3 regions of the Streptomyces pseudoechinosporeus genome follow, and region 2 is predicted to be linked to each of the others. Evidence: riboswitches for the same ligand, from Rfam matches in the RefSeq annotation. Region 2 holds a riboswitch; each other region holds the start of a gene.
The links. A riboswitch is a leader RNA that binds a small molecule or an ion and turns the genes downstream of it on or off. The one in region 2 is predicted to bind ZMP and ZTP.
Positions count from the first base shown of each region.

Region 1: linked by a shared signal. The riboswitch ahead of ACYVO6_RS42100 (glycine hydroxymethyltransferase) and the one ahead of folP (dihydropteroate synthase) in region 2 are both predicted to bind ZMP and ZTP.
Region 3: linked by a shared signal. The riboswitch ahead of ACYVO6_RS16735 (bifunctional 5,10-methylenetetrahydrofolate dehydrogenase/5,10-methenyltetrahydrofolate cyclohydrolase) and the one ahead of folP (dihydropteroate synthase) in region 2 are both predicted to bind ZMP and ZTP.

Region 1 is NZ_BAAGPS010000073.1:50,170-59,406, reverse strand. Features, by position in the region: gene ACYVO6_RS42120 (carboxymuconolactone decarboxylase family protein) at 1-486, opposite strand, end outside; gene pdxR (MocR-like pyridoxine biosynthesis transcription factor PdxR) at 534-1,967, shown strand; partial or broken gene ACYVO6_RS42110 (glutathionylspermidine synthase family protein) at 2,132-2,431, shown strand; gene rocD (ornithine--oxo-acid transaminase) at 2,740-3,954, opposite strand; ZMP/ZTP riboswitch at 4,087-4,175, shown strand; gene ACYVO6_RS42100 (glycine hydroxymethyltransferase) at 4,208-5,662, shown strand; gene ACYVO6_RS42095 (hypothetical protein) at 5,688-6,410, opposite strand; gene ACYVO6_RS42090 (hypothetical protein) at 6,561-7,418, opposite strand; gene ACYVO6_RS42085 (RNA polymerase sigma factor) at 7,411-7,971, opposite strand; gene trpS (tryptophan--tRNA ligase) at 8,102-9,115, shown strand.
Region 2 is NZ_BAAGPS010000023.1:137,859-147,095, forward strand. Features, by position in the region: partial or broken gene ACYVO6_RS24015 (UTRA domain-containing protein) at 1-217, opposite strand, end outside; gene thyX (FAD-dependent thymidylate synthase) at 215-1,000, shown strand; gene ACYVO6_RS24025 (NUDIX domain-containing protein) at 1,056-1,448, opposite strand; gene folP (dihydropteroate synthase) at 1,445-2,269, opposite strand; ZMP/ZTP riboswitch at 2,319-2,411, opposite strand; gene ACYVO6_RS24035 (hypothetical protein) at 2,554-2,724, opposite strand; gene ACYVO6_RS24040 (VOC family protein) at 2,882-3,676, opposite strand; gene ACYVO6_RS24045 (sulfurtransferase) at 3,989-4,816, shown strand; gene sepH (septation protein SepH) at 4,901-5,965, opposite strand; gene ACYVO6_RS24055 (D-arabinono-1,4-lactone oxidase) at 6,439-7,758, opposite strand; gene ACYVO6_RS24060 (MFS transporter) at 7,718-8,956, opposite strand; gene ACYVO6_RS24065 (ferrochelatase) at 9,095-9,237, shown strand, end outside.
Region 3 is NZ_BAAGPS010000011.1:45,366-54,602, forward strand. Features, by position in the region: gene ACYVO6_RS16700 (jacalin-like lectin) at 1-927, opposite strand, end outside; gene ACYVO6_RS16705 (PHP domain-containing protein) at 1,181-2,902, shown strand; gene ACYVO6_RS16710 (hypothetical protein) at 2,899-3,411, shown strand; gene ACYVO6_RS16715 (DUF397 domain-containing protein) at 3,422-3,727, opposite strand; gene ACYVO6_RS16720 (helix-turn-helix domain-containing protein) at 3,724-4,554, opposite strand; gene ACYVO6_RS16725 (ATP-binding protein) at 4,715-5,146, shown strand; gene ACYVO6_RS16730 (DUF4037 domain-containing protein) at 5,346-6,455, shown strand; ZMP/ZTP riboswitch at 6,614-6,700, shown strand; gene ACYVO6_RS16735 (bifunctional 5,10-methylenetetrahydrofolate dehydrogenase/5,10-methenyltetrahydrofolate cyclohydrolase) at 6,723-7,589, shown strand; gene ACYVO6_RS16740 (class I SAM-dependent methyltransferase) at 7,726-8,346, opposite strand; gene ACYVO6_RS16745 (alpha/beta hydrolase fold domain-containing protein) at 8,343-9,227, opposite strand.

The DNA of each region.
Region 1 (9,237 bases), on a different contig from region 2:
GTAGTGCCCCGGGGTCATACGGAAGGTCACCCCGAACCGGTTCCACGCGTTGATCACTGCGATCGCGGAGATCAACTGCGCCAGCTCGGCCTCGTCGAAGTGCTTGGCGGCCTTCTCGTACACCTCGTCGGACACGAAACCATCCGTCAGGATGGTCACCGCCTCGGTCAGCTCCAGCGCCGCGAGTTCCTTTTCGGTGTAGAAGTGCCGCGACTCGTCCCAGGCGCTGAGCTGGATGATCCGCTCGACGCTCTCGCCTGCCGCGAGGGCGTCCTTGGTGTGCATGTCGATGCAGAAGGCGCAGTGATTGATCTGTGAGGCGCGGATCTTCACCAACTCGTACAGCTTGTGGTCAAGACCCTGCTTGGCGGCCGTGTCGAGGCGGATCATCGCCTTGTAGACCTCGGGGGCGAGCTGGGCCCAGTGCATCCGGGCCGGCTGTTCGGGTGCGTACTCCGCGGCCGTCGTGTCGTCGTTCGTAGTCATGCCCTCGACCCTAGGAGCGAAGTAGCCCAGGGGTATGGTCCATTTTTATGGCGAAATCATGGGCCACTTTGGGCGTCGACCTGCACGTCGACCTGCATGCCGAACTGACCGGCCCCGGCCTGCGCCGAGGGCTCACCGACGCGCTGCGCGAGGCCGTGCGCGGCGGGCGGCTCGCGCCCGGGACGCGGCTGCCTTCGTCGCGGTCGCTCGCCGCCGACCTCGGCATCGCGCGCAACACGGTCGCCGACGCGTACGCCGATCTCGTCGCCGAGGGCTGGCTCACCGCACGCCAGGGCTCGGGCACGCGCGTGGCGGAACGGGCCGTGGCGGCGCCGGACTCGTCAGCGGCTCCACGGCCGCGCTCGCCGCGCGGGCCGACGTACGACCTCGTACCCGGCACCCCCGACTTCGCCTCGTTCCCCCGCGCCGAGTGGCTGAAGGCGGCCCGCCGCGCACTGGCCACGGCGCCGCACGACGCCCTCGGCTACGGCGACCCGCGAGGCCGCGTCGAACTCCGCACCGCCCTCGCCGCCTACCTGGCCCGCGCCCGCGGCGTACGCGCCGATCCCGAACGCATCGTCATCTGCTCCGGCTTCGCCCACGGCCTGCGCCTGCTCGGCACGGTGCTGCGGCAGCGGGGGCTGCGCTCGCTCGCCGTGGAGTCGTACGGGCTTGACGTGCACTGGAAGTTGGCGGAGGCGGCGGGGCTGCGGACCATGCCGCTGCCGTTCGACGAGTCGGGTACGTCCACGGATGGCCTGGCGGGTGCGGGTACGGGGGTGGGGGCGGCCTTCGCCGATGCCCGGGCGATCCTGCTGACCCCTTCGCACCAGTTCCCGATGGGCGTACCACTGCAGTCCGACCGGCGGGCCGCCCTCGTGGACTGGGCGCGGCGGACCGGCGGGCTGATCCTGGAGGACGATTACGACGGGGAGTTCCGTTACGACAGGCAGCCGGTGGGGGCGCTTCAAGGACTCGACCCGGATCGCGTCGTGTACCTGGGCACCGCGAGCAAGTCCCTGGCTCCCGGGCTGCGGCTCGGCTGGATGGTTCTGCCGCCGTCGCCGGCGTCGGAGGTCACGTCGGCGAAGGGCGGGACGGACTCGTGCGGGGTCCTGGACCAGCTGACCCTGGCGGAGTTCATCACCTCGGGGGCGTACGACCGCCATGTCCGCGCGGCCCGCCTCCGCTATCGCCGCCGCCGCGACCAACTCGTCACGGCGCTTGCTTCCCACGCCCCTTCGGTACGGGCCACCGGCATCGCGGCCGGCCTTCACGCCGTCCTCCAACTCCCGCCCGGCACCGAGCAGTCGGTGGTCCAGGCAGCTGCTTGGCAGGGCCTGGCGGTCCACGGCCTGACCCGCTACCGCCACGCGGACACCGCGACCGACCCGTACGACGCCCTCGTCGTGGGCTACGGCACACCACCGGACCACGCCTGGACGGGCGCACTGGACGCCTTGTGCAGGGTGCTGCCTTAAGAGCTCCGAATGCGGCGGCCACGGTCATGATCCATAAGCTGAGGGCCGAGAACTTGATGGTGAACGGTCACGGGGGAGCGGACATGGCGGACTCACGACGGCAACTGCGGTCGGGCACGGTCGTACTCGGCGGGATGGGGCTCTTGGCGGCGGCACTCACCGCCCTCCTCCCCGCCCATCTCTACGGCCCTCGCGAACTCGCCACCACCACCGGTTACGTCGCCAAGCCCCTCCTCGGCCGCGAGGGCGCCGGCGTCACGGTCCACGACCCCGGAAACGCCGCGGTGATCCGTGAAGAACCTTGCTGCTACCAGGAGTTGGCCCCCCTTCCCTCCTTCGACGGCAACCGTGTCGTCCTCGGCGCCTGGGTCGTCGAGCACGAGTCGGCGGGCCTCGGCATCCGCGAGTCCTCCGGCCTGATCACGGACGAGTACGCCCGCTTTCTGCCGCACGTGATCCTCTGAGCGTCAGTGATTCTCTGAGTCCCGGTGATCCTCTGAATCCGGCGAATCTCTAAGCGGCCTCGGGGAGGTGGGGTGCGTTCCCGCGTCGTCCGGTGCTGGGGGCACCTCTGGGGGCACCCCCAGCGGTAGCTGGGGGAGGTAGCTGGGGGAGGTAGCTGGGGGAGCATCGGCGTGCTGCCGCATCGCCCTCGTACTGGACGTACTTGGGTGATGCGGCAGTGCGGCGAGGTGCCGTGCCTGGGGGTACCTCCCACGCCTTTAAGGCAGTGGGGGAGGCGTGGGGGCGTGCCTCACCTCCCCGAGGCCGCTTAGGCGCCCAGTACCGCCCGGAGTTGGGCCAGCCCCCAGTCCAGGTCCTCCTTACTGATCACCAGCGGCGGCGCGATCCGGATGGTGGAACCGTGGGTGTCCTTGACCAGCACACCCCGGTCCATCAGCTTTTCCGAGACCTCACGGCCCGTGCCGTACGCCGGCGCGATGTCGATCCCCGCCCACAGCCCGCGCCCCCGGACCTGCGTCACCCTGCCCGTGTCGCGCAACACCTCCAGCTCGCGATGCAGATGATCACCCAGCTCCGCGGACCGCGCCTGGAACTGACCGGACCGCAGCATGGCGATGACCTCGATCGCCACCGCACAGGCCAGCGGATTCCCGCCGAACGTCGAACCGTGCTCTCCGGGCCGGAACAAGCCGAGCACCTCGGCGCTCGACACCACCGCCGACACCGGCACGACCCCGCCCCCGAGCGCCTTGCCCAGCACATACATGTCCGGCACCACACCCTCGTGCTCACACGCGAAGGTCCGGCCCGTCCGCCCCAGCCCTGACTGGATCTCATCCGCGATGAACAGGACATTCCGCTCGCGCGTCAACTTCCGTACGCCCGCGAGATAACCGGCCGGCGGCACCCGCACCCCCGCCTCGCCCTGGATCGGTTCCAGCAGCACGGCGACGGTGTTCTCCGTGATCGCCTCGCGCATCGCGGTCAGATCGCCGTACGGCACGATCTCGAAGCCCGGCGTGTACGGGCCGAAGTCCGCCCGCGCCTCCGCATCCGTGGAGAAGCTGATGATCGTCGTCGTACGCCCGTGGAAGTTGTCGCCCGCCACGACGATCTTCGCCATACCGTCGAGCACGCCCTTGACCCGGTACCCCCACTTCCGCGCGGTCTTCACGGCCGACTCCACCGCCTCCGCGCCCGTGTTCATCGGCAGCACCATCTCCATGCCGCACAGCTCCGCCAGCCGCGCGCAGAACTCGGCGAACCGGTCGTGATGAAACGCCCGCGACGTCAGCGTCACCCGCTCCAGCTGCGCTCTGGCCGCGTCGATCAGCCGTCTGTTGCGGTGCCCGAAATTGAGCGCGGAGTATCCGGCCAGCAGATCGAGAAAACGGCGCCCCTCGACATCCGTCATCCACGCCCCGTCCGCCGTGGCCACGACGACCGGCAGCGGGTGGTAGTTGTGCGCGCTGTGCGCTTCGGCCGAGGCGATCAGCGCCTCCGTACGGGTCACGGGATCCATGGGATCTCCATTCCTCACGGCACGTTTCTCTCAGGGCACCGGGCGGTTTGTGGCCCCTTCCCATCGTCGCCTGCATCGTCGCTCGCATGGTGGACTCGGGGACCTGGCGATCAGGCGGGGCCGGTAGGCTGACCGGCGGGCCGTGACTGGCGCGCTGGGATGGGACCGACCATCGGGGAGCGGCCCGTGACGAACAAGTGCCGTGCGCCTGGGCCGAACCGTGAACGCTGAACGCCACGTCCGGAGGTCCCTCATGTCCGACCACTCTGCGCCCCTCTCCACCGAATCCACCGCCTTCCGCAGCGCCCTCGAAGTGATCCGTGCCGTCGAGCCCCGGGTCGCCGACGCCATCGGCCAGGAGGTCGCCGACCAGCGCGAGATGCTCAAGCTGATCGCCTCCGAGAACTACGCCTCTCCGGCCACCCTGCTGGCCATGGGCAACTGGTTCAGCGACAAGTACGCCGAGGGCACCGTCGGCCGCCGCTTCTACGCCGGCTGCCGCAACGTCGACACCGTCGAAGCCCTCGCCGCCGAGCACGCCCGCGAACTCTTCGGCGCCCAGCACGCCTACGCCCAGCCGCACTCCGGCATCGACGCCAACCTCGTCGCCTTCTGGGCCGTCCTCGCCGACCGCGTGGAGGCCCCGGCGCTCGCGAAGGCCGGTGTCCGTAACGTCAACGACCTCTCCGAGGCCGACTGGGCCGAGCTCCGCCAGGCCTTCGGCAACCAGCGCATGCTCGGCATGTCCCTGGACGCCGGCGGCCACCTCACCCACGGCTTCCGCCCGAACATCTCCGGCAAGATGTTCGACCAGCGTTCCTACGGCACCGACCCCGCCACCGGCCTCATCGACTACGAGGCCCTGCGCACCTCCGCCCGTGAGTTCAAGCCCCTGATCATCGTCGCCGGCTATTCCGCGTACCCCCGTCTTGTGAACTTCCGCATCATGCGTGAGATCGCCGACGAGGTCGGCGCGACGCTGATGGTCGACATGGCGCACTTCGCCGGCCTCGTCGCCGGCAAGGTCCTCACCGGCGACTTCGACCCCGTCCCGCACGCCCAGATCGTCACGACCACCACCCACAAGTCGCTGCGCGGCCCGCGCGGCGGCATGGTCCTGTGTGACGACTCCCTCAAGGACCAGGTCGACCGCGGCTGCCCGATGGTGCTCGGCGGCCCCCTTCCGCATGTCATGGCCGCCAAGGCCGTCGCGCTCGCCGAGGCCCGCCGCCCCGAGTTCCGCGACTACGCCCAGGCCGTCGTCGACAACTCCCGCGCCCTCGCCGAGGGCCTGATGCGCCGCGGCGCCACCCTCGTCACCGGCGGCACCGACAACCACCTCAACCTGATCGATGTCGCCTCCTCCTACGGCCTCACCGGCCGCCAGGCCGAGACCGCCCTGCTCGACTCGGGCATCGTCACCAACCGCAATGCCATCCCCGCCGACCCCAACGGCGCCTGGTACACCTCCGGCATTCGCATCGGCACCCCCGCCCTCACCACGCGTGGCCTGGGAACCGCCGAGATGGACGAGGTCGCCGGCCTGATCGACCGGGTCCTCACGACCACGGAGCCCGGCACGACCGCGAAGGGCGCTCCCTCCAAGGCCCAGCACGTGCTCGACCCGAAGGTCGCGGACGAGATCTCCCACCGGGCCACGGATCTGGTGGCCGCGTTCCCGCTGTACCCGGAGATCGACCTGGGCTGAGGCCACCGGGAGGCGACTGCTCGTCTCACAAGTCGATCAGTTCCTGTCGTGGTTCCCGCGGCGGCCCGGAGTCGTGCTGTGCGCGGCGTATCAGGAGGCCGCCGCCGGAGCCCAGGGCCAGGCCCGCCGCGAGACCCGGTATCGCCCACCACCAGTCGGTTCCGTCGTCTGCCCCTATGGCGGCCGTAGTCGCGGAGGTCTCCTCGGCGTCGGGCGGAACCGCGGCCGATGTGTCGTCCGACGCATCTTTCGGTCCCGAATCCGGGTTCGTCCCCTCTGGGTGTTTGCTCATGACGCTGAGGTCGGTGAGCAGGGACCGGAGCTCGTCGGGCTTCTCCGCCCGGTGCCAGACCTCCTTCGGCGGCTTCGACCCATCAGGCGCCAGTTTGAGCTGTGTGAGGATCCAGACGCTCCGGGAGCCGGTCACGTCGGGGTGCACCATGTCCACCCGCCAGGGAGTGACGTCATGGATCATCCATGTGATGTTGATCCGACGGCCTATGGAGTCGAGGTCCGGCGGCTTCTCCTGCAACCTCTTGAGGTCGCCGCCCTCCTGGGGGAGCAGGTCCCTCAGTCGCATGTATTCCTCGTCGCTGCTGTACAACGACGCCGTCTCCCCGCTGCTGGGCGATGCCAGCAGCACACTCGTCGGCCCGCCCGCCACCGCAGCCGACGCGCCCGTCAGCACCAGAGCGAGCGCAGCCGCCAACGCCCCGGCTGCCGCCGCCAGTTCACGAACCCTGCGCATCGGACCCCCAGTCGATCCCGGATGCGGCCCGTCCGCACCCTGTCACTTCTGGTACACCGCTCGACCCGCCGAGGTTCCCACTTGTCCCGCACGAGTTCAGACCACTCCACGCCCCTGCTCCCCACTCCACGGACCCCAATCCACTGGCTCCTACTCCACGGACTCCGCGACAGCCACGGCTCGCTCCCGCGAGTCCACCCCCTCAAGCCGCAGCGTCCGCTGCTCCCCCCGGTGCTGCCACAGCAGCGTCGGCCCCGCCGTGCGGACCGTCCTGGCGTACTCGTGGCCCCGGTCGTCGACCAGGGCGAGCTCGAGGCGGTGGGGCTCGGCGAACCACAGGCCCGAGTCGCCGTTCACCGTGGCCGGTTCGTACGGCACCGTCGTCGACTTCCAGAAGAGCGGAGAGAGCGTCGCCCGGAACTGGTCGAGCCGTATCACCTCGCCGCCCCCGGTGTGCCAGCACAGCGAGAGGACCCGGCGGTCGGCCGACACCTGCGCGGCCGACGGGCGCCCCAACTCCCTTGGCAGCAGCGGCTCGAACCCCGCCCGCCGCGCAGCCCCGGCCACCGTCAGGCCCTGCTCGCAGCCCGGCACCGGAGACGGAGAAGCGTGCGGCCCCGGCTTGTACCGCACCTCGACGCCGCCGAAGCCGAACCAGTCGACGACCGCCGCCCGCACCGGAGGCGTGAGCACCAGCACCGTCAGCAGTCCGCACAGCGCGGCGGTCAGCGAACGCCAGCGCTGCCGCGCCCACCGCCGAGCCGACCGGATCCGCGTCGCCGGTCCCGTCGGCTCGGCCACCGGCACCGGCACCTCCTCGGCCAGTATCTGCTCCAGCACCCGCTCGACCATCGACTCGGTCCCGCTCGCACCCGGCGGATTCAGTGACCGTCCGAGCGCGCGCAACTCCTCGGGCAGCCGGTCCGAGCTCCCGCGCGCACGCCCCGGCTCCCCGGAGGTACGACCGCCCGGGGACTCCGCGCCCCCGTGCTCGTACGACTCACTCATGCTCATCACCTCCTTCCCGAGGCTGGAAATCGGGCAGCAGCCGCTTCAGCTTGCGCAACGCACGATTGAGCCGGGACTTGACCGTCCCGCGCGGCCAGCCCAGGGCCTGGGCCGTCTCCGGCTCGTCCATCTCCAGCAGATAGCGGTACGTGACGACCAGCCGGTGCTCCTCGCTCAGCCGGTCCAGAGCGGCCAGCAGCGCCGCCCGGCGCTCGACCTCCAGCGCCGCGACCGCCGGGTCCGCCGACTCCGGTATCACCGGCTCCGCCTCCACGAGTGCGGCCTCGCGGCCGGCCAGGGTCCGCTGGCGCACTGCCGTCCGCACTGTGTTCCTCGTCTCATTGGCGACGATCGAGAGCAGCCACGGCTTGAATGCCGCGCCGTCCCGAAAGCGCCCCAACGTGCAGTACGCCTTGAAGAAGGCCTGCTGCACCACGTCCTCCGCGTCCGCACCCGCGCCCAGTGCCACGGCCGCTCTGAGTGCGATGCCCGTGTGGGCACGCACCAGCTCCGCATACGCCTCCGGCTCTCCGGCGCGTACGCGTGCGATCACCGCGGCCTCATCGACGATGCGGCCCCCCTCCCGCGTTCTCACACTCTTGTTACACCGCCGGAGACAGATCGGTTCCCACCTGTTTCCGACCAGTTCCGGAGCGACTCCTGACACCTGAGAGAATGACGTCATGGCTTCTGACAGTCCCCGCGTGCTTTCTGGAATCCAGCCCACCGCAGGCTCGTTCCACCTCGGCAATTACCTCGGCGCCGTCCGTCAGTGGGTGGCCCTGCAGGAGACCCACGACGCGTTCTACATGGTCGTCGACCTGCATGCGATCACCCTTCCCCAGGACCCCGCCGAGCTGCGCTCCAACACCCGGCTCGCCGCCGCCCAGCTGCTGGCCGCCGGGCTCGACCCGGAGCGCTGCACGCTCTTCGTCCAGAGCCATGTCCCCGAGCACGCGCAGCTCGCCTGGATCATGAACTGCCTCACCGGGTTCGGCGAGGCGTCCCGTATGACGCAGTTCAAGGACAAGTCCGCGCGGCAGGGCGCCGACCGGGCCTCCGTGGGCCTGTTCACGTACCCGATCCTCCAGGTCGCGGACATCCTGCTGTACCAGGCCAACGAGGTGCCGGTCGGCGAGGACCAGCGGCAGCACATCGAGCTGACACGCGATCTCGCCGAGCGCTTCAACGGCCGCTTCGGGCAGACGTTCACGGTCCCGTCGCCGTACATCCTCAAGGAGACGGCGAAGATCTACGACCTCCAGGACCCGTCGATCAAGATGAGCAAGTCGGCGTCGACTCCGAAGGGCCTCATCAACCTCCTCGACGAGCCCAACGCGACCGCCAAGAAGGTCAAGAGCGCGGTCACCGACACCGGCACGGACATTCGCTACGACGCAGAGAACAAGCCGGGCATCAGCAATCTGCTGAGCATCTACTCCACCCTCACCGGCGCCGGTATCGAGGAACTGGAACAGAGGTACGCCGGCAAGGGCTACGGTGCGCTCAAGACGGACCTGGCCGAGGTCATGACCGACTTCGTGACGCCGTTCCGGGAGCGTACGCAGCAGTATCTGGACGACCCGGAGACGCTCGACTCGATCCTGGCCAAGGGTGCGGAGAAGGCGCGTGCCGTCGCCGCGGAGACGCTCTCCCAGGCGTACGAGAAGGTGGGCTTCCTGCCCGCCAAGCACTGACCGAGGCACTGACACCCGGGATCGGGCCCGACGGCCGTACAGTCGTAAGCCGTACGGAAACAGGGGACACACAGGACCAGGGGCCGTCCCTGTTCGCCGGAAGCGTCCGGAACAACAGCGCA
Region 2 (9,237 bases):
TACCGAGGAGGGTCGCCTCCTCGGTATTGGCTTCCCCGGGCTCTGGCCGCTCCACGGAGTGCGTGACCGTGAGACCGATCTCGGCCATGCGGTCGACCACGCCCTTTCCCGCGTGCGGGCCTCCCTCGGGCAGCACGACGAGCGTGCCGGCCGTCAGCTCGTACGGCTCCCAACTCGTCGACAGCTGAACCGGCTTACCGTCGGACAGGAACTCGTGCACCGCGTCGAACCCCAGGTCCGTCTCATCGCCAGGCCTCAGCTGGACTATGAGGAGGTGGCCGGCTATCTCGCCGAAGTCGGAGGGGAGAACTGGCTGGAGCGAGTGGATCGTGGGGAGCTGGATGACGCGCAGAATCTCGCCGAGTTCGCGGGCCGTGTCTGCTACCGCTCCTGGGAGCCCGGGCTGAACCCGAACGTGACACGAATCCGCACCGACCAGGACGAGTCCCTGCGCAACATTCTGTCCAGCGCGCACGGCTCGGTTCTTGAGCACGTGAACTTCACGTTCGTAGTCCACCACGTCAGCCGGGTCGTCACGCATGAACTCGTCCGGCATCGCGCCGGCGCTGCTGTCTCGCAGGAGTCGCTGCGCTTCGTACGGTCGGACGACCTGCCGTTCTGGTTTCCGCAGTGGGCCGAGGAAGACGGCGAGTTGATGGAGCGTGCCACTGCGCTGCTGGAGCAGATGGAGGAGTTCCAGCACTGGATGGCCGACCATTTCCATCTGGACGAGCCCGGTGTGCCGTTCGGCGAAAAGAAGGCCAAGACCTCTTTCATGCACCGGTTCGCGCCCGAGGGCGTTGCCACCGGTCTGGCCTGGACGGCCAACGTCCGTACCCTGCGGCACGTCATCGAGAACCGGACGGCTTCGGGAGCGGAGGAGGAGATCCGTCTGCTGTTCGGGAAGGTCGGTGAGCTGATGGTCAAGGAAGCCCCCGCCCTCTTCGGGGACTACGAGGTCCAGGACGGCGCCTGGGTCCCTGGGTGGCGCAAGGTCTGAGGAGCACCTGGGCCGCGGGTGCGTCAGGAAGGGCCGGGCCAGGATGTGCTGCCGCTCAGAGCCGCGTCAGCACCTGGGCGAAGAACTCGCGATCGCCGTCGAAAATGGGCCGCAGCTCTGCGAACTCCCGTGCCGTGACCCACCGTACGGCGCTCACTTCGCCCGGCTCCGTGACCACCTCGCCGTCCTCAGCATCGGCGGTCCACCAGTGCAGGCGGAATCTTCCGTCGTGGGTCTGCGACTCCCAGACCTTGGCCCCCGGAGCAACTCGCAGGCCGACTTCCTCGCGCACCTCCCGGACCAGGGCCTTCTCCTGCGTTTCCCCGGGTTCGATCGTGCCGCTGAGGGGTGCCCAGTAGCCCGGCATCCGGGCCGACGGGCCCCGCTGGATGACGAGCACCCGCTGTCCGCGCCGGATCACTGCGACGATTGCCTCTCGCTGGTTCATCTGGCAGCTTCCTTGGTCGATTCCAGGGCTTCGAAGATGGTGAGGGCGTCACGGAGGGCGGCGACGTCGTGGGTGCGGATGTAGTCCGCCCCGTGGCGCGCGGCGTACAGCTCCGCCGCCAGGCCGGCCGGGCCGATCCGCAGAAGGCTGCTCCCGGTGAGCGCGCGAAGGAACGACTTGCGGGAGGGCGAGACCAGGACCGGCACGTCGAACAGAGCCTTCATCTGTTCAAGACCCGTCAGGACCGTCAGCGACGGTTCCGGATCGGCGCCGAGGAAGTAGCCGAGCCCCGGGTCGATGACCAGCCGGTCCCGGCCGATGCCCGCCGCTTCGAGTGCGGCCAGGCGCTTCGTGAAGAACCGCTCGATGCCACTGTGGACGACTGCGGCATCCGTCACCACCTTGGTGGCGGGTCCCCGGCCCTGCACCGAGTGCATGACGATGAGTCGGCACCCGGTACCGGCCAGCTCCTCGTACAAGGCGGAGTCGGGAAAGCCCTGGATGTCGTTCAGGTACGCGGCACCGTGGGCGCCGGCGAAGCGCTGGGTCTCGGGCAGGAACGAGTCGACGGACACCGGTATGTCCTCGGCGACCAGCTGGTCGATGACCGGGGCCAGCCGTCTTATCTCCTCGTCCGCGGTCACCGTCCGGGCTCCCGGGTGACTCGCCGCCGGGCCCAGCTCGATGATGTCTGCCCCTTCTGACCGCAGTCGCCGGGCGTGTGCCACCGCGTCCTCAGCGGTCAGGAACCTGCCGCCGTCGGAGAAGGAATCCTCGGTCATGTTGACGATCCCGACCAACCAGGGCCGGCCGGTGGCCATGGGGGAGAAATTCAGGTGCCGAATCACCAGGGTGCCTCTCAGGTCGATCCCAAGAAGCCCAGGCGCGCGGCACTGCGTCATTATGACGAAGCCGCTCCCCGATGGTTATGCCCATCACGACACGCCAGTCACGGCTCACCTGCACTCTGTCCGGGCCTCATCTCGACGAAACCCCACACCGCTGCAGAACTCCGACCCGTGCAGGAGGGCGTCGTGCTGTTTGAGGACTGCGGGGCCGGGGTGAGACTTGGCTTTCTGGGGAGCGCGAAGCCGGGAGGTACTGCTCATACACGCTGGTCGGGAACCGGACCGAGCTCTTCGATGACGGAGCGGAGCTGCTGTTCGTCGAGTTCGTAGACGGTCTCGCCCGCCTGCGGATCGCGCGCGTGGAGTGTGTGGAACAGCGGGGCATGAGGGGTGCCGAGCTGTATCAGGGTGGCAGATGCTCCTCGCACTGCCCGTTCGGTGCGTGCCGCGGCAGTGAGATCGACGCGGCTGACAACGCCTGGAGTCACCCATACCGGCGTCGACTCCAGGTGGCCGAAGATACTGCCGGTGGACGTGGTGCCGCAGGGCTGAGACAGCCCGGTCCGCAGACTCAGTGGCTCCTGCTCAGTGGCTTGTGCGTACGAGGGAGAACGCCGCCCCCTCGGGGTCCGCGACCGTGGCGATGCGGCCGTGCGGGGTGTCGCGGGGCGTTTTCAGGACGTGGCCGCCCAGGTCGATGACGTCGGTCAAGGAGGCATCCACGTCGGCGACTTCGAAGTACGTCATCCAGTGCGGGCCCCGGTCGCGGGGGAGGGCGTGGCCCACGCCGCGGATGCCGGCCACCGGGCGGCCCTCGATGTGCAGGGTGATGTAGTCGGAGTCCGCGGAGACGAGCGGCTCTTTCTCGTAGCCGAAGAGCATTTCGTAGAACTTGGCGACGCTCGCGGAGTCGCGTGTGACGAGCTCGTTCCATGTGGGAGTGCCGGGCACGTCGGTGATGCCCGTGCCGAGGTGGGCCGCGGTCTGCCAGATGCCGAACACGGCGCCCGAGGGATCGGAGGCGATGACCATCCGGCCCGCATCCCCGGCGTCCAGGGGGCCCACGCCGACCGTGCCGCCGCAGGCCCGTACCGTCTCCGCCGTCAGATCCACGTCGTCCGAGGCGAGATAGGGCGTCCAGGCGATGGGCAGATGACGGTCGGGCGGCAACTGCCCGATCCCGGCCACCTCATGGTCGTCGAGCACGGCGCGTACGTACGGGCCGAGCTGCTGAGGGCCGGGCTGGAACTTCCAGCCGAACAGTGCTCCATAGAACTCCTGGGTCGCGGCCATCCCGTGCACCATCAGACTCACCCAGCAGGGTGTGCCGGGCGCGTGCGCGGTGCCGTTCAGGCCGGTCGACCCCCGTGACTCGGTCATCGTCACTCTTTCCTCGGCGCCCCGGGGCGCCCGCAGCTTCACTTCCGCTTCCGACAGCGCGTACTGCCCCCGCGATTCCCCGCCCGGTGCCGACGCTCGCACCACCAGGGATGCCGCGTGCCCCGGCCGACGGCGCATGGCTGGAGGATGCCCGATTTGCTGTATCCCATCCGTATCCCCACGGTTGCCTGGCGGTGTCCATCGGCTGTACAGCCTGTGTCCATGCTCGTACGCCGTGTGCTCGGGCCGGTCCGGCGGGCAGAGTAACCGGACCTGGACGATGCGGCCACCCCGTACGCAAGGATGGTGGCCATGAACGCCATCATCTCCGCAGCCGAACTCGCGAGCGCCCTGGCCGGACCGAAGCCGCCGGTGCTACTCGACATCCGCTGGCAACTGGGCGGCCCGAACCTGCGTTCCGCATACGAGGAGGGTCACATTCCGGGTGCCGCCTACGTGGACCTGGACTCCGAACTCGCAGCTCCGGCCGGTGCCAGCGGCCGGCATCCACTGCCGGACATGGAGGTCTTCGGGGCGGCGATGCGGGCGGCCGGGGTCAGCGCGGACCGAGACGTCGTCGTGTACGACGGCGGGCTCGGCTGGGCCGCCGCGCGCGCCTGGTGGCTGCTGCGCTGGACGGGTCACCCGTCGGTACGCGTCCTTGACGGCGGACTCGCGGCCTGGGACGGCCCCATCGAGGCCGGTGTTCCCTCTCCGGTCGCCGGTACGTTCGTACCGTCGCCCGGCGCGCTGCCGCTGCTCGACGCGGACGGAGCCGCCGCCCTCGCCCGCACCGGCCTGCTCCTCGACGCACGCGCCGCCGAGCGCTACCGGGGCGACGTCGAGCCGATCGACCGGATCGGCGGCCATATCCCCGGCGCGGTCTCGGCACCGACGACGGAGAACGTGACGGAATCCGGCCACTTCCGCCCGGCCGCCGAACTCGCCGAGCGCTTCAAGTCCCTGGGTGCGACCGGCACTTGTGAAGTCGGCGTCTACTGCGGCTCGGGCGTCTCCGCCGCTCACGAGATCCTCGCGCTTCAGGTCGCGGGCATTCCGGCCGCGCTGTACGCGGGCTCGTGGTCGCAGTGGTCGGCGGACGACAGCCGCCCGGTCGCGACGGGGCCCGACCCGCAGTAGACCGGCCCGGTCCGCAGTCGCACGGCAGCGAAAAGGGCTCGCCCCGAAGTGGCGCGAGCCCCAGCCGCGTACATCTTCCGCTTTCTATTCCTGCTTCTTGCGACGCGTCCCGAAGACGATCTCGTCCCAGCTCGGCACCGCCGCTCTTCGGCCCGGGCGGACGCCGTCCGCCTCGGCCTGCCGGTCGGTGGAGCCGACGAGCCGGTCGCGGTGGCTGCTCACCGAGCGCGGCATCAGGACATCGGCGTACGCCGAACCGGCCGAGGCCGCGGGCGCCGGGGGCTCCTCCGCCTCGGGCTCCGGGGCGGGCTCCTCCTCCACCGGAAGCTCCGTGGTCGTGGTGGGGCGCTCAGGCACCACCATGTCGCCACGGAAGCTGGGCACCGCCTCCAGGAGGCTGGTGAGCGAGTCCCGCTCACCGTTGATGCTCTCCTCCTCGGGCTCCGGCGATTGGGCGGGCAGGACGGGACGTTCCGTCTGGCGCTCCAGGGCGCGGTCCATCGGGCGTTCACGGTCGCGCGGCAGCCGGGCGATACGCGGCACGAACGGGAAGCTGGGCTCGGGCGAGGCGAGGTCGTCGTCGGACTCGCCGATCAGCGAGCGCGCCTCCTCGTCCACGGCCTGTACGAGCCGCCGTGGCGGGTCGTACGTCCAGCTCGCCGAGTGGGGCTCACCCGCGACCCGGTAGACGAGCAGGACCTCCCAGGTGCCGTCGTCGCGCCGCCACGAGTCCCACTGCACGGTCTCCTTGTCGGCGCCGCGCAGCAGCAGCCGCTCCTGCACTGCCTCGCCGAGCTGGGGTCCGGTGGTCTCGCCGGGCCGGCGGACCGGGGTCTTGCGGGCCCGCTCCGCCATGAAGGCGCGCTCCGCGAGCACGGGGCCCTCGAAGCGGCGTACGCGATCGACGGGGATGCCGGCGAGTTGGGCGACCTCTTCGGCGGAGGCGCCTGCGCGTATACGCGCCTGGATGTCTCGGGGGCGGAGATGGCTCTCCACCTCGATCTCGATCTGGCCGAGGCGGGGACGGTCGCCGCGAACGGCGGCGCGCAGACGCTCGTCAATCGGAAGCGTGTACTCCGTGCTGTCCGCAGCCTTCAGCACCAGCCGTGTGCCGTCGTTAGAGACGGCCACGACACGCAGTTCGGGCATGGGGACCTCCCGGGTGGTGCCTGCCGACGTCACGTGCGTCGCTGCTTCCGCTAGTCGAGTGTGGCCTGCCCGGGTGCAGCCTGCCACAACCTTGCCGAGTTGCCCGGCGTGTCGGGCGCTGGCCCTGGATCGCCGTTATGGCACGGTTACCTATTCGCAACGCTAAGTGACAAACTCCGTCACCCTGTGCAACGAGCCCCCTCATGGCGGTCCTGGAAGGCCCCGGACGCCCTGGCGGGTGTCCGGACCCAGGGCTCGCAACAGTACTCTATTCGAACCACCTGCGTGGATCGGCACGCCGCCCAACTTCTCGCGGGGGTCGGGAGTTGGCCACCGGGGGCGCCGTTTCGGTGACCACGGTGCGTGGCGATCTTCACGCGATCGTCACGACTGAAGTTGATCGTTCCGGCTCTGAGTTCCTTCTGAGTCCCCTCCAAGGCCCTCTCGTTCTCGCGTAGTTGCCAATGGCGGGACTACGTCCCCAATACCCGCCGCAAGTAGTCGTTTCCGAAGCGCCGGTCCGGGTCGAGCCGGTCCCTGAGGGCGGTGAACTCGTCGAAGCGCGGATAGATCCCGGCGAAGTACTCCGCCTCGCGCGTGTGCAGCTTGCCCCAGTGCGGGCGCCCTTCGTGCGCGAGGAAGATCCGCTCGGCAGCCGTGAAGTACGCCCGATGCGGGGTGCCTTTGTACATGTGGATCGCGATGTACGCGCTGTCCCGGCCGGATGCCGTGGAGAGCGTGATGTCGTCTGCGGGCGCGGTGCGCACCTCCACGGGGAAGCTGATCCGCAGCGGAGAGCGGTCGATCATGGCCTTCAGTTCGCGCAGCGTCTCGACGAGGGCCGCGCGCGGGACGGCGTACTCCATCTCTGTGAAGCGCACCCGGCGCGGGGACGTGTAGACCTTGTAGGGAATGTCCGTGTACGTGCGCGCCGAAAGGGCTCGGCTGGAGATCTTCGCGATCGTCGGGATGGTCGCGGGCACGGCACGGCCCACCGAATTGGCCACCTGGAAGAGGCCGTTGGAAAGGAACTCGTCCTCGAAGAGGCCACTGATTCTGCCGACCGGCTTCTCCGGGCCCGCGCTGCGGTTGTTGCGCTTGGTGTTGCAGTTGTCGGTGTGCGGGAACCAGTAGAACTCGAAGTGCTCGTTCTCCGCGTGGAGTTCGTCGAAGGTGCTGGTGACCTCGTCGAAGGTCATCGGCTCCTCGCGTGCCGTGAGCAGAAAAAGGGGCTCTACGGAGAAGGTGATCGCGGTGACGACACCCAGGGCGCCGAGTCCGATGCGGGCCGCCGCGAACACCTCCGGATTCTCCTTCTCGGAACAGGTGAGGACCGAACCGTCGGCGGCGACCAGCTCAAGTGCCGTGATCTGGGCGGCGATCGACGCTGAGTCACGGCCGGTGCCGTGCGTGCCGGTGCTGGTCGCGCCGGAAACCGTCTGCTCCATGATGTCGCCCATGTTCGTGAGCGACAGCCCCTCGCGGGCCAGGGCCACGTTCAGCCGCTTCAGCGGGGTGCCCGCCTCCACGGTGACGGTGCCCGCCGCGCGGTCGATTCTGCGGATACCGGTGAGCAGTTGGGGCCGTATCAGCACACCGTCGGTCGCGGCGACGGCCGTGAAGGAGTGCCCGGCACCGACCGCCTTGACCCTCAGTCCGTCCTCGGCGGCCTGGCGCACGACGGCGGAGAGCTCCTCGACGGAGGCCGGCGTGACGTCCCGTACGGGACGGGCGGAGACGTTGCCCGCCCAGTTACGCCACGTGCCGCTCTTCCCGCTCGCTGTGCTGCTCATGGGTCCCTCCCCGCTGCGGAACCGGCCTGCTGAGCCGGCGATACCCCAGGAAACCGACCGCGACCGCGACGGCCCCGGCGACCGCCGGAACCCCGTACCCGGCCCGCGCCCCGGCGGCGTCGATCACCCAGCCGGAAACAGAGGAGCCGAGCGCGACCCCGACCGCAAGACCGGTGCTGACCCAGGTCATGCCCTCGGTCAGTTTCGCGCGAGGTACGTGCCGTTCGACGAGGGCCATCGTCGTGATCATCGTCGGCGCGATGGACAGGCCCGCGACAAACAGCGCCACGGCCAGGAACGGCAAGTTTCCGACCAGTAGGAGGGGGATCATACTCACGGCCATCGTGCAGATGCCCAGCACCCACCTGCGGGCGGGCGCCCCCGTGAAACGCAGCAGTCCGAAGACGGCTCCCGCCACGCAGGAGCCCGCCGCGTACACGGCCAGTACGACGCTCGCGGCGGCCTTGTGGCCCTCCTCCTCGGCGAAGGCGACCGTGACCACGTCGACCGCGCCGAAGATCGCTCCCGTCGCCACGAAGGTGGCCACCAGGACCTGCAGCCCGGGAGAGCGCAGGGCCGAGCCGCCGGTGTGGTGCTCGCGGGGATGCGGCGGGGGTTCGGTGGCGCGCTGGGCCGTCAGCCAGAAGACACCGGTCGCCAGGAAACAGCCCGCCAGGAGCGGCCCGGCCTCCGGGAACCACACCGTGGACAGACCGATGGAGATGATCGGCCCGAAGATGAAACAGACCTCGTCGATGACGGACTCGAAGGCGTAGGCGGTCTGCAACTCCGGCTTGTCCCGGTAGAGGTACGCCCAGCGCGCCCTGGTCATCGCGCCGATGCTCGGTACGCAGCCGATGCCGGCCGAGCACAGGAACAGCACCCAGTCCGGCCAGTCGAAGTGCGCGGCCAGCAGCAGCCCGGCCGCCGCAGCGAGGGCGAACAGCGTCGCGGGCCGCAGCACGCGGCGCTGCCCGTACTGGTCCACCAGCCGCGAGATCTGCGGACCGATCACCGCCGCGGACAGCGCGAGGGTCGCGGAGAGGGCGCCCGCGAGGCCGTACCGCCCGGTGAGCTGGGAGATCATCGTGACCACGCCGATGCCCATCATCGACAGCGGCATCCGGCCGAGGAAACCGGCGACGGAGAAGCCCGTGGAGCCTGGGGCGGCGAACAGGGCGCGGTAGGGGCTGGGCACGGGGTCTCCGGTGAGGATCCGTAAGGCGTGAATGTAGCCGATACAGCTTACGGGTCAGGTAACCCCCACGTGTGCCGGGCGCCCGCCCGTCATACCGCCGTTTCCCGACTGTCAGTGACGGGTGGCAGGATCAAAGACATGTCCGACGCGCTCGATGCCCATCCGTACGACGCCCTGCTCCTGCTCTCGTTCGGCGGTCCTGAAGGCCCCGACGACGTGGTCCCGTTCCTGGAGAACGTGACGCGGGGACGCGGCATCCCCAAGGAACGCCTCAAGGAAGT
Region 3 (9,237 bases), on a different contig from region 2:
GAGGTCCGAGGGCAGGGTCCAGGAGAAGTCGACCGTGTGCGGGAAGTGGTCGGAGAGGTTGCCACCGGCCTCGTCCAGGAACTTCGACCAGTCGTTGTTGTAGCGGGTGGCGTCGAGGTTCACCAGGTCGCTGCCGCGGTAGAGGACCTTGTCCACCACCTCGCAGTCGTTCGTCGGCGCCGTCTGGGGGCAGACGAGCGCTTCGCTGCCCTGCGCGGGGGCGTTGCCGCCGCGGACCAGGTCGACCCAGGGGTCGCTCAGGCCGTTCTCGTTCACGAGCGTGCGGATGTTGTCGCCCGCGCGCGTGTAGCGGGTGTTGGTGTCGCCCATGACGATCACCGCGTTGCCCGCCGAGTTCGCCTGGATGAAGTCGGAGAGCTGGTCGATGTTGGCGCGGCGGGCGGCGAGGGCGTCGTCGGTCGAGTCGGCGTTCGTGTGGACGTTGTAGAGGTCGATGAAGACGCCCTCGGCGAGCCGGACCCGGGCCAGTGAAAAGCCCTTCGGGGTCAGGCAGTTGGTGCCGGTGCAGTTGTTCCACTTCACCCGCTGGAAGTCGTCGAAGGCGTAGTCCGAGAGGGTGTTGAGGCCGTCGCCGAACGGGACCCCGCCGCTGGTCGCGGTGCGGTGCGGGTGGTCGTCGCCCGCGTACAGCGCCGCGTGGTAGTTGAAGTCCTCCTGCACGTTGACGATGTCGTACGCCCCGAGTCGCGGGGAGATCAGCGGGGTGTTCTTCGCCGGGTTGCCGGAGCTCAGCCCCTCCGGGAGGCCCGCGACGTTGTACGCGAGGACGTTGAAGGTGCCCGACGAGGGGGCGGCGGCCCTCGCTTGTGCCGAGGTCGTGGCGGGTGCACCACTGGCCGTGGCTGCGCCGGCGAGCCCGGCCGCGGCCAACGCGCCCGCCACAAGTGTGCCGATGAGTCTTCTCATGGGGGGTGTCTCCAGGGGACGGAGGAACGGGAGAGGAAGATCAGCGGTGCTCAGGGTCGAGGCAACTCATGCGCCGCACAAGGGTAGTTGCGGAAATCCTGCGAAAATTGTGAAGCGCGGGGACAGTTGATGCGACCAAGTTGCCTGCGGATCATGCCCTGGTTGAACATTGTTCATGTTTCGCGCCGAGTCTCGCACCCGCGTGGTCAAACCGACAGCGCGAAGGCGAAGAAGGCACAGAAGGCAGGCCGACATGGGTCACGGGCACGGGCACGGTCACGAGCATGGACACGGGCATCACCACCATCACGACCACCAAGGCACCGATCTCCCGGCCGCCTTCGACACCTCCGTACCCGACGAGGCCCTGACCCCCGAGCAGCACTCGCGCCGCTCCATGCTGCGCCGCGCGGGCCTGCTCGGCGCGGGTCTGACGGCGGCCGGAGTGCTCGGCGGAACGGCTGCCGCGCAGGTGACCAATTCCGCGCCGGCCTCCACCGGCAGCCGGAAGGGCAAGGGCTTCCTCTGGCTGGCCGGCGACCACCACATCCACACCCAGTACAGCAACGACGGCAAGTACCGCGTCTCCGACCAGGTCCGCCAGGGCGCCAAGCACGGCATGGACTGGATGGTCATCACCGACCACGGCAACGAGACGCACGCCAAGATCGGTGTGGAGAAGGTCAACCCGGACATCGTCGAGGCCCGCGACACGTACGAGGACACCCTCGTCTTCCAGGGCCTGGAGTGGAACATCCCGGCCGCCGAGCACGGCACCGTCTTCGTCCACCCCGGCAAGAACGAGGTCTCCGTACTCAAGCAGTTCGAGACCGACTACGACGGCGGCGTGAAGAAGGCGACCGACTCGACGCCCGCCAACGAGGCCCTCGCCATCGCGGGCCTCAACTTCCTTGCCGAGCAGGTCCAGCGGCGCAAGGTCAAGGACGCCCTGATGCTCGCCAACCACCCGGCGCGCAAGGGCATCGACTCGCCGCACGAGATACGCGCCTGGCGCGACGCCACGTCCGCACGCCACCAGATCGCGGTCGGCATGGAGGGCGCGCCCGGCCACCAGGCCGGCGGTATCGCCGAGCCGCTCGGCATGGGCCGCGCCCGCGGTATCTACGACGGCAGCCCGAGCGCCAACTCCTTCGCCGGTTACCCCCTGGAGAGCTACCGCACCTGGGGCGGCTTCGACTGGATGACCGCCACCGTCGGCGGCCTGTGGGACAGCCTCCTCGCCGAGGGCAAGCCCTGGTGGATCACCGCCAACTCCGACTCCCACAACGTCTACACGGACACCGCCAAGCGCGGCGGCCCCGACAGCGACTACCTCGCCAACGGCAAGCACACCGACCCCGTCTACAGCGGCACGATCGACCTCACCGAGGGCGACTACTGGCCCGGCCAGTACAGCCGCACCCACGTCGGCGCCGACGGCTTCAACTACGCCGCCGTCATGGACGGCATCCGCGCCGGCCGCGTCTGGGTCGACCACGGTCAGCTCATCAGCGGCCTCGACGTACGCGTCTCGGGCGGCAGCCGCTGGGCCACGCTCGGCGGCGCGCTGCACGTCAAGAAGGGCACGAAGGTGACGCTGACGGTCGAGGTCGCGCTCGCCAGCGGCGCCAACTGGGCTGGCTTCGTACCGGAGTTGGCCCGAGTCGACGTCATCCAGGGCGATGTGACGGGTGCGGTGAAGGACAAGGACACCTTCACCGCGCCGACCGCGAAGGTCGTCAAGTCGTACGAGGTCGGAAAGTCCTCCGGCAAGGTCCGGCTCACGTACGAACTCGGCCGCGTCGACCGCCCGCTGTACGTCCGCCTGCGCGGCACCGACGGCAACCGCTCGGCACCGGGCCTGATGGGCAAGGCAGTTGACCCGTCCGGCCCCGCGATCGACGTCGTCGGCGACGCGGACCCGTGGGCCGACCTGTGGTTCTACTCCAACCCCGTGTGGGTCCTCCCGTCGTGACCACGTTCGACGGCGACAGCGCCTTCTGGGTCGACACCGAGACGACGACCCTGCAGGAGGCGGACCATCTGCTCCAGTCGCTGGCTGCCGAACTCGCCCTTCCGGAGGGCGTGTTCGGCTGCACGCACCTGGTGCGGGGGGAACGGCCGCGGGTTGTGCTGTCGTTCACCGGGGCGTCCGCGGAGGCGAGGCAGGGGCTGGCGGCGAAGGGGTACGAGGTGACGGTCGGCGTTCCCGACGAGGTGGGCCGCGCCGTCCTCTACCCCGGGGTCGCCCGGCTTACCGGGACGGTGACGGTCGCGGAGCTTGTGTCGGGCTCGGCGATCGACCGGGTTGCGGTGCTGGGCGGGTCCGGCGAACCCGCGCCGGAGCAGCGGATCCTGACGAGGGATTTCGTACGTCCGGAATGGCGGGACGGGGAACTGGTCCTGGCCGCCATGCCTGCCGCGGGCGGCGTCCTGGTCCCGTTCGAGGTACCGGACCCGACGCCGTGCTGCGCGGATCACTGAACGCCGTCGCTCAGCCGCGGGCGGCGTACGTGACGAACTCCGTCCAGGTGGTGGGGGAGAGGGCGAGCTGGGGGCCCTCGGTGTTCTTGGAGTCGCGTACGTGGATGGTGGTGGGGCAGGCGGCGACCTCTATGCAGTCGTCGCCGGAGCTGCCGCTGTGACTGGACTTGTGCCAGCCGGGGGCGACTTCGAGGCAGTCGCCACTGGAGCCGCTGCTGTAGCTGGACTTGCGCCAGTCCAGGGCGACTTCGAGGCAGTCGCCGCTGGCGTCGCCGCTGTAGCTGCTCTTGAACCAGGCCAGTTCGTCGGTGCTCATAGCGCTCCTCGCAGTTGCTTCAACAGGCTCGCGGAGTCCTCGGGAGTGAGGGCCTGCGAGCGCAGTTTCGCATACCGCATCTGGAGCACGCTGATCGTTTTCGGGTCGGAGATGAGCTGGCCGGTTTCCTGGCCTTCGATGTAGCCGTACCACTGGTTCTGCGGCGTTTCCAGCAGCATCATGGGCCCGTTCAGCCCGGCATGCACACCGCGAGAAAGCGGCAGGACCTGGATCTCGACATTCCTCAGCGAGCCCAACTCCAGGACTTGCTCGATGAGTTCACGAGTGACTTCAGCCCCTCCCGTGCAGCGCTTGAACATGTGCTCATCGAGGATGAAGCTGAACGCGGTGTTCTGCCGCTCCCGCAGCATCCGTTGCCGATCCTGGTGGGCGGTCAGCCGGTCCTCGATCTCCTGGTCGGTGAACAGAGGAAGCCGGTTCTCGAAGAGCGTCCGTGCGTACGCCTCCGTCTGCAACGTGCCCGGAATCAACCGGCATTCGTACGTGCACAGACTGATGGCTGTCTCCTCCAGCCCCGCCCACTTGCGGAACCACGCGGCGAGACCAGGCTGCCGTCCGATCTTGCGGGCCGCCTTCCGGAGGATCCCGTACGCGTTGAGGGCCTGCTCGGCTGCCTCCACGAAGTCGTCCGGAGGCAGGCGTCTGCCTTGTTCGACGGAGGCGAGGAAGTGCACCGAGAACTTCATCTTCCGGGCAAGTTCCTCCTGGGTGAGTCCAGCGTGCTCGCGAAAGCCCTGCAGGACCGCGCCGAAGGTCTGGAGGCTCTCGGAGGGCTCGGGTTCGGTGTTGTTGCTGCCGGTTGTCATTGCGTCGCGTACTCCAGGGTGGTGTTGTGTGCGCAACCGCGCGAAGTCACCCATGGTTACGGTCAGTTAAGCGTCCTGTCTACCCTGAGTACTCGTACGCTGACGTTGCGTACGGGTTGCAGAGCTGGTGACCGCGCGCGTACGCCGCCACCGTGGACGCATGACGAACCACGCCCTGCCCCAAGTCCCGGTCACCGCACGCACGTTCACACAGCGACTGAGCTCGACGCCACGAGGAGCCCGCCTCGCCCGGCGCCTCGTCGCCCACCGGCTCGACGAGTGGGGCCACCCGTACGGCAGCGAGACCAACGACACCCTCACGTCCATCGCGGCCGAGCTCGCGGCGAACGCGGTGCGTCACGGGCGGGTGTCCGGCCGGGACTTCCGCGTACGGCTGACGGAGGACGAGCGAGTGCTCCGTATCGAGGTGTCCGATCAGCGCGGGGACCGGTTGCCGGTGGTAGGGGCGCCAGGCACTGAATCCGAGGGCGGGCGTGGTCTGTTGCTGGTCGCGGGGCTGGCGGCTCGGTGGGGTGTGGACCTCCAGACGGACGGTCCGGGCAAGACGATCTGGGCGGAGGTGCCGCTGTGAGTGGCTCGCGTACACGCACGTGGTGCGGCGGCTGCCCCCAGGCAGGTAGATCTACGAACGTTACAGATTCCCAAGATGTGTAACATTCGCAGCCGGTACACCATGCCCGCCGACGCGGCCACCGCCGCCTTCGGCTCGCGAACCCGGCCCGCACGTAATCCGGTGGTGGGCGGCAGCCCGGTCCCGGCAGAGTGACCGTATGCCGACACGAGCCGCGTTCCTCCCGGGCCTCGAACTCTCCCGGATTCTGTACGAGGAGGCCGTGCGGCCGATCCTCGCCGAGGCGTACCCGGGGCTGCGGTACACGGCCGCCCGGATCGGCTCGGGTTCGGAGGTGCTGGGCTTCGACACGGCACGGTCGGCGGATCATGAATGGGGTCCGCGCCTGAACCTGTTCCTGTCGGACGAGGAGGTCGCCGAGCGTGGCAAGCGCATTCACCGGTTGCTGGCGGAGCGCCTGCCCAAGGAGGTGCGCGGCTGGCCCACGCACTTTCGGCGCCGTGACGACGACGCGCTGGACCCGGTGTCGGGCCACATGGAACTGGTCGACGGGCCCGTCGACCACCGGGTGTCCGTGGACGGGCTCGGGCCGTGGCTCGTGGCGCAGCTCGGCGTGGACGCGCTCGCCACCCCCGAACTGACCGTGCACGACTGGCTTTCCATCCCGCAGCAGCGGCTCCTCGAGGTGACCGCGGGCGCCGTCTTCCACGACGGACTCGGCGCGCTGGACGCCGTACGGCGGCGCCTTGCCTGGTACCCGGACCAGGTGTGGCGTTACCTGCTGGCCTGCCAGTGGCAACGGCTCTCCCAGGAGGAGGCGTTCGTCGGCCGTTGCGCGGAGGTCGGGGACGACCTCGGCTCCGCGGTGGTCGCCGCGCGCCTGGTACGCGACCTGATGCGGCTGTGCCTCCTCCTGTCGCGGACATACGCCCCGTACAGCAAATGGCTCGGCAGCACCTTCGCCCGACTGCCGGTGGCGGCTGACCTGACCCCGTCGCTGCGCGGTGCGCTCGCCGCGACGGAGTACGCGGACCGGGAACGGCACCTCTGCGACGCGTACGAGAAGGTCGCCACCCTCCACAACGCCTCCGGCGTCACCGACCCGATCGACCCCACCCGCCGCCGCTACCACAACCGCCCGTTCCTGGTCCTCCACGCCGAACGCTTCGCCCAGGCCCTGAACCAGACGGTCACCGACCCGGAACTGCGCTCCCGCCCACTGATCGGCAGCGTGGATCAGTGGGCGGACAGCACTGACTTCCTCTCTGGCGCGCCCCGTGGCATCGCCGGCCCCCACCCCTATCCGTGAAAAGCGTGAACAGTCACGGGGAAGATGTCCTTCGGACGCTCAAGCGAGCGGTACGCGAACACCGTGGGGGGAAGTGCTCACGCTTTGCGACACAGCACCCCCCCGGGGGGGTGCGGGATCTTCGTCATTCCCGGGGCCGTTCACGTCCACTACAGTGCGACGTGGGCCGTGACTGGCGCTGAGGTGGAGCACCACCGGGGAGCGGCCCGACGAATCGGTCGATGCCGTGCGCCTGGGCGAGTGGTCAACTACGCCTGGAAGGCGGCCATGTCCCCGACACAGACGGCCCAGCTCATGAACGGCACCGGACTCGCCCGGCGCATCATCGAGGAGACCGCCGCCCGCGCGGCGCAGATCTCACAGCGCACCAGCGTGGCGCCATGCCTGGCGACGGTACTGGTGGGCGAGGACCCGGCATCCGTGACGTACGTCCGTATGAAGCGGGCCCGCTGCGCGAAGGCCGGCATCACCTCCCGCCATGTCGGTCTGCCCGCCACCGCCACGACCGCCGAACTGGTCGACACGCTCGCCGCCCTGTCCCAGGACCCCGGGGTGCACGGCATCCTGCTGCAGCACCCTGCGGGTGAACACATCGACGAGCGCGCGGCGTTCGAAGCCATCGCCCCGGAGAAGGACGTCGACGGCGTCACGGTGCACTCCTTCGGCGCGATGAGCTTCGGGCTGCCCGGCTTCGTATCGTGCACGCCCGGCGGGATCATGCGGCTGCTGGACGAGTACGATGTCGACCCCGCGGGCCAGCATGCCGTCGTTGTCGGCCGCAGCGCGATCCTCGGCAAACCGGTCGGGATGCTCCTGCTCGCCAAGGACGCCACGGTGACGTACTGCCACTCCCGCACCGCGGACCTGTCCGCTGTCCTCCGGGAAGCGGACATCCTGGTGGCGGCCGTAGGACAGCCCCGGTTGATCCGCGGAGAGGACATCAAACCGGGGGCGGTGGTGATCGACGCCGGATACAACCCAGGCAACATCGGCGACGTGGATTTCGACACCGCCCGCACCCGCGCCCGCCTGATCACTCCCGTCCCTGGCGGCGTCGGACCGATGACCATCACCGTCCTGCTCTCGCAGACCGTGGACGCCGCCGCGCGTCAGCTCGAAGTCCCGGAACGCTGAGACCATCCTCAACTGCAGGCCCCACTCCGCTGATCACGAAGCTCGGTGGGGGTGCGCCGGGTGGCGTGTGACGAAGCCCGGACTCTAGCGAGCGGTCTCGTGCTGAGGGCCGGGGCAACGAACTTGACCTTGCGGCCTACTTCGACCTCGAGTCTCGGGATGCTGTTCCCAGCATGTGGAAGGAGACAGGAATCCGCGCTTCAGGGAAGAGGAAGCGGTCGAGGTGCTCAATGGTGAATCCCGCCCGCGTGATGGCTTCTTGAGTGTCGCGGCCGGTGTGACACCCGCCGACGAGGAGCGGCCAGACGGTGGCGTCCAGCAGGTGCTGAACTCGGATGAGGCCGGAGGTATCGGCGCGGATGTGTTCCAGGAAACGGAGTTGTCCACCTGGTCTGAGTACGCGGAGGGCTTCACCGAGGGCCACGTTGAGATCGGGGACCGTGCACAGCACGAACGAGAACACCGCGGCAACGAAGCTCTTACCGGGAACGGAAAGCCTTTCAGCACTGCCGGCGGCGACATGGATCGGAACGGGCGCCTGCTGTGCGGCGGCTTCTGCGAGTCGCCTCAGGTGTGGTTCGGGTTCGACCGCCAGTACGTGGGTGACGGTTGGCGGGTAGTGGGTGAAGTTCGCGCCGTCCCCGGCACCGATCTCCCGACCGGAGCGGACATCATCGTGCGCGAGGTCCAAGACATCTGTCTGGGGCGACCAGAGGAAGCTTGCGTCCACGCCGGCAGGACCGTCGTCTGTGGTCAACTGGCCGTGATGCGGTCTGCTGCATCGTGTAGCGCGTGGCGTGCTTCATGGGTCCAAGCTGCCGCGACGAAGACGTGGAATGCGGCGGGGTAGATACGCAGGTCCACCTTGGTGCCCGCGGCGTTGGTTTTGGCTGCGAACTTCTTCGCATCGGGCAGGAAGATGTCGTGACCCCCCTGGTAGATGAACGTCTGCGGCAGTTTCTCGAGGGTGTCGTAGAGCGGGCTGACGAGGGGGTCGGTGGTGCTTCGGGCTCCTGCCCAATCCCCGCCGGCGGCGGCGAGCCCCTGAGGAGCGAGGATGGGGTCGAGGCCGGTGATGGCGGCGATGTCGGGATTGCTCATGGTGACATCGACCCACGGGGAGAACAGAAACAGGCCGTTCGGCGCCCGAAGACCCTTTTCACGGTAGAGAATCGCCTGGCCGATGGCCAGACCCGCCCCGGCGGAGTCGCCGACGAGGAACACCGGGTCGTTCCCGGCCCGCTCGGCCACTGTCCGGTAGACGTCTTCGAGGAGCTGGTAGGCATCGTCGGCGGTGTGCTCGGGTCCGAGTCCGTAGAGCGGGACGGTGACCCTCGCTCCCGTCCGGCGGATCAGCGTCGCGATGATCCGCCAGTGCATGCCGGCCAGCGGGTAGATGTAGGCGCCGCCATGGGTGTAAATCAGGTTTGTGTTCCTGCGGCCCGACTTCGGGGTCAGCGTAATGACCTGGTGGCCGTGGACAGTATCGGTGGCGATGGAGCAGGAACGCCGCAACGCTGCCGGGACGGGGGCAGCCGGGTGGGGGCGGGCCATGGACTTCCGCATGCTTTCCACCGTGACGAAAGTGTTCGGTCTCAGGCGCAGGAGGGGGCGCGTCAGGTTCATGGTCAAAGACACGGTCCGCTCC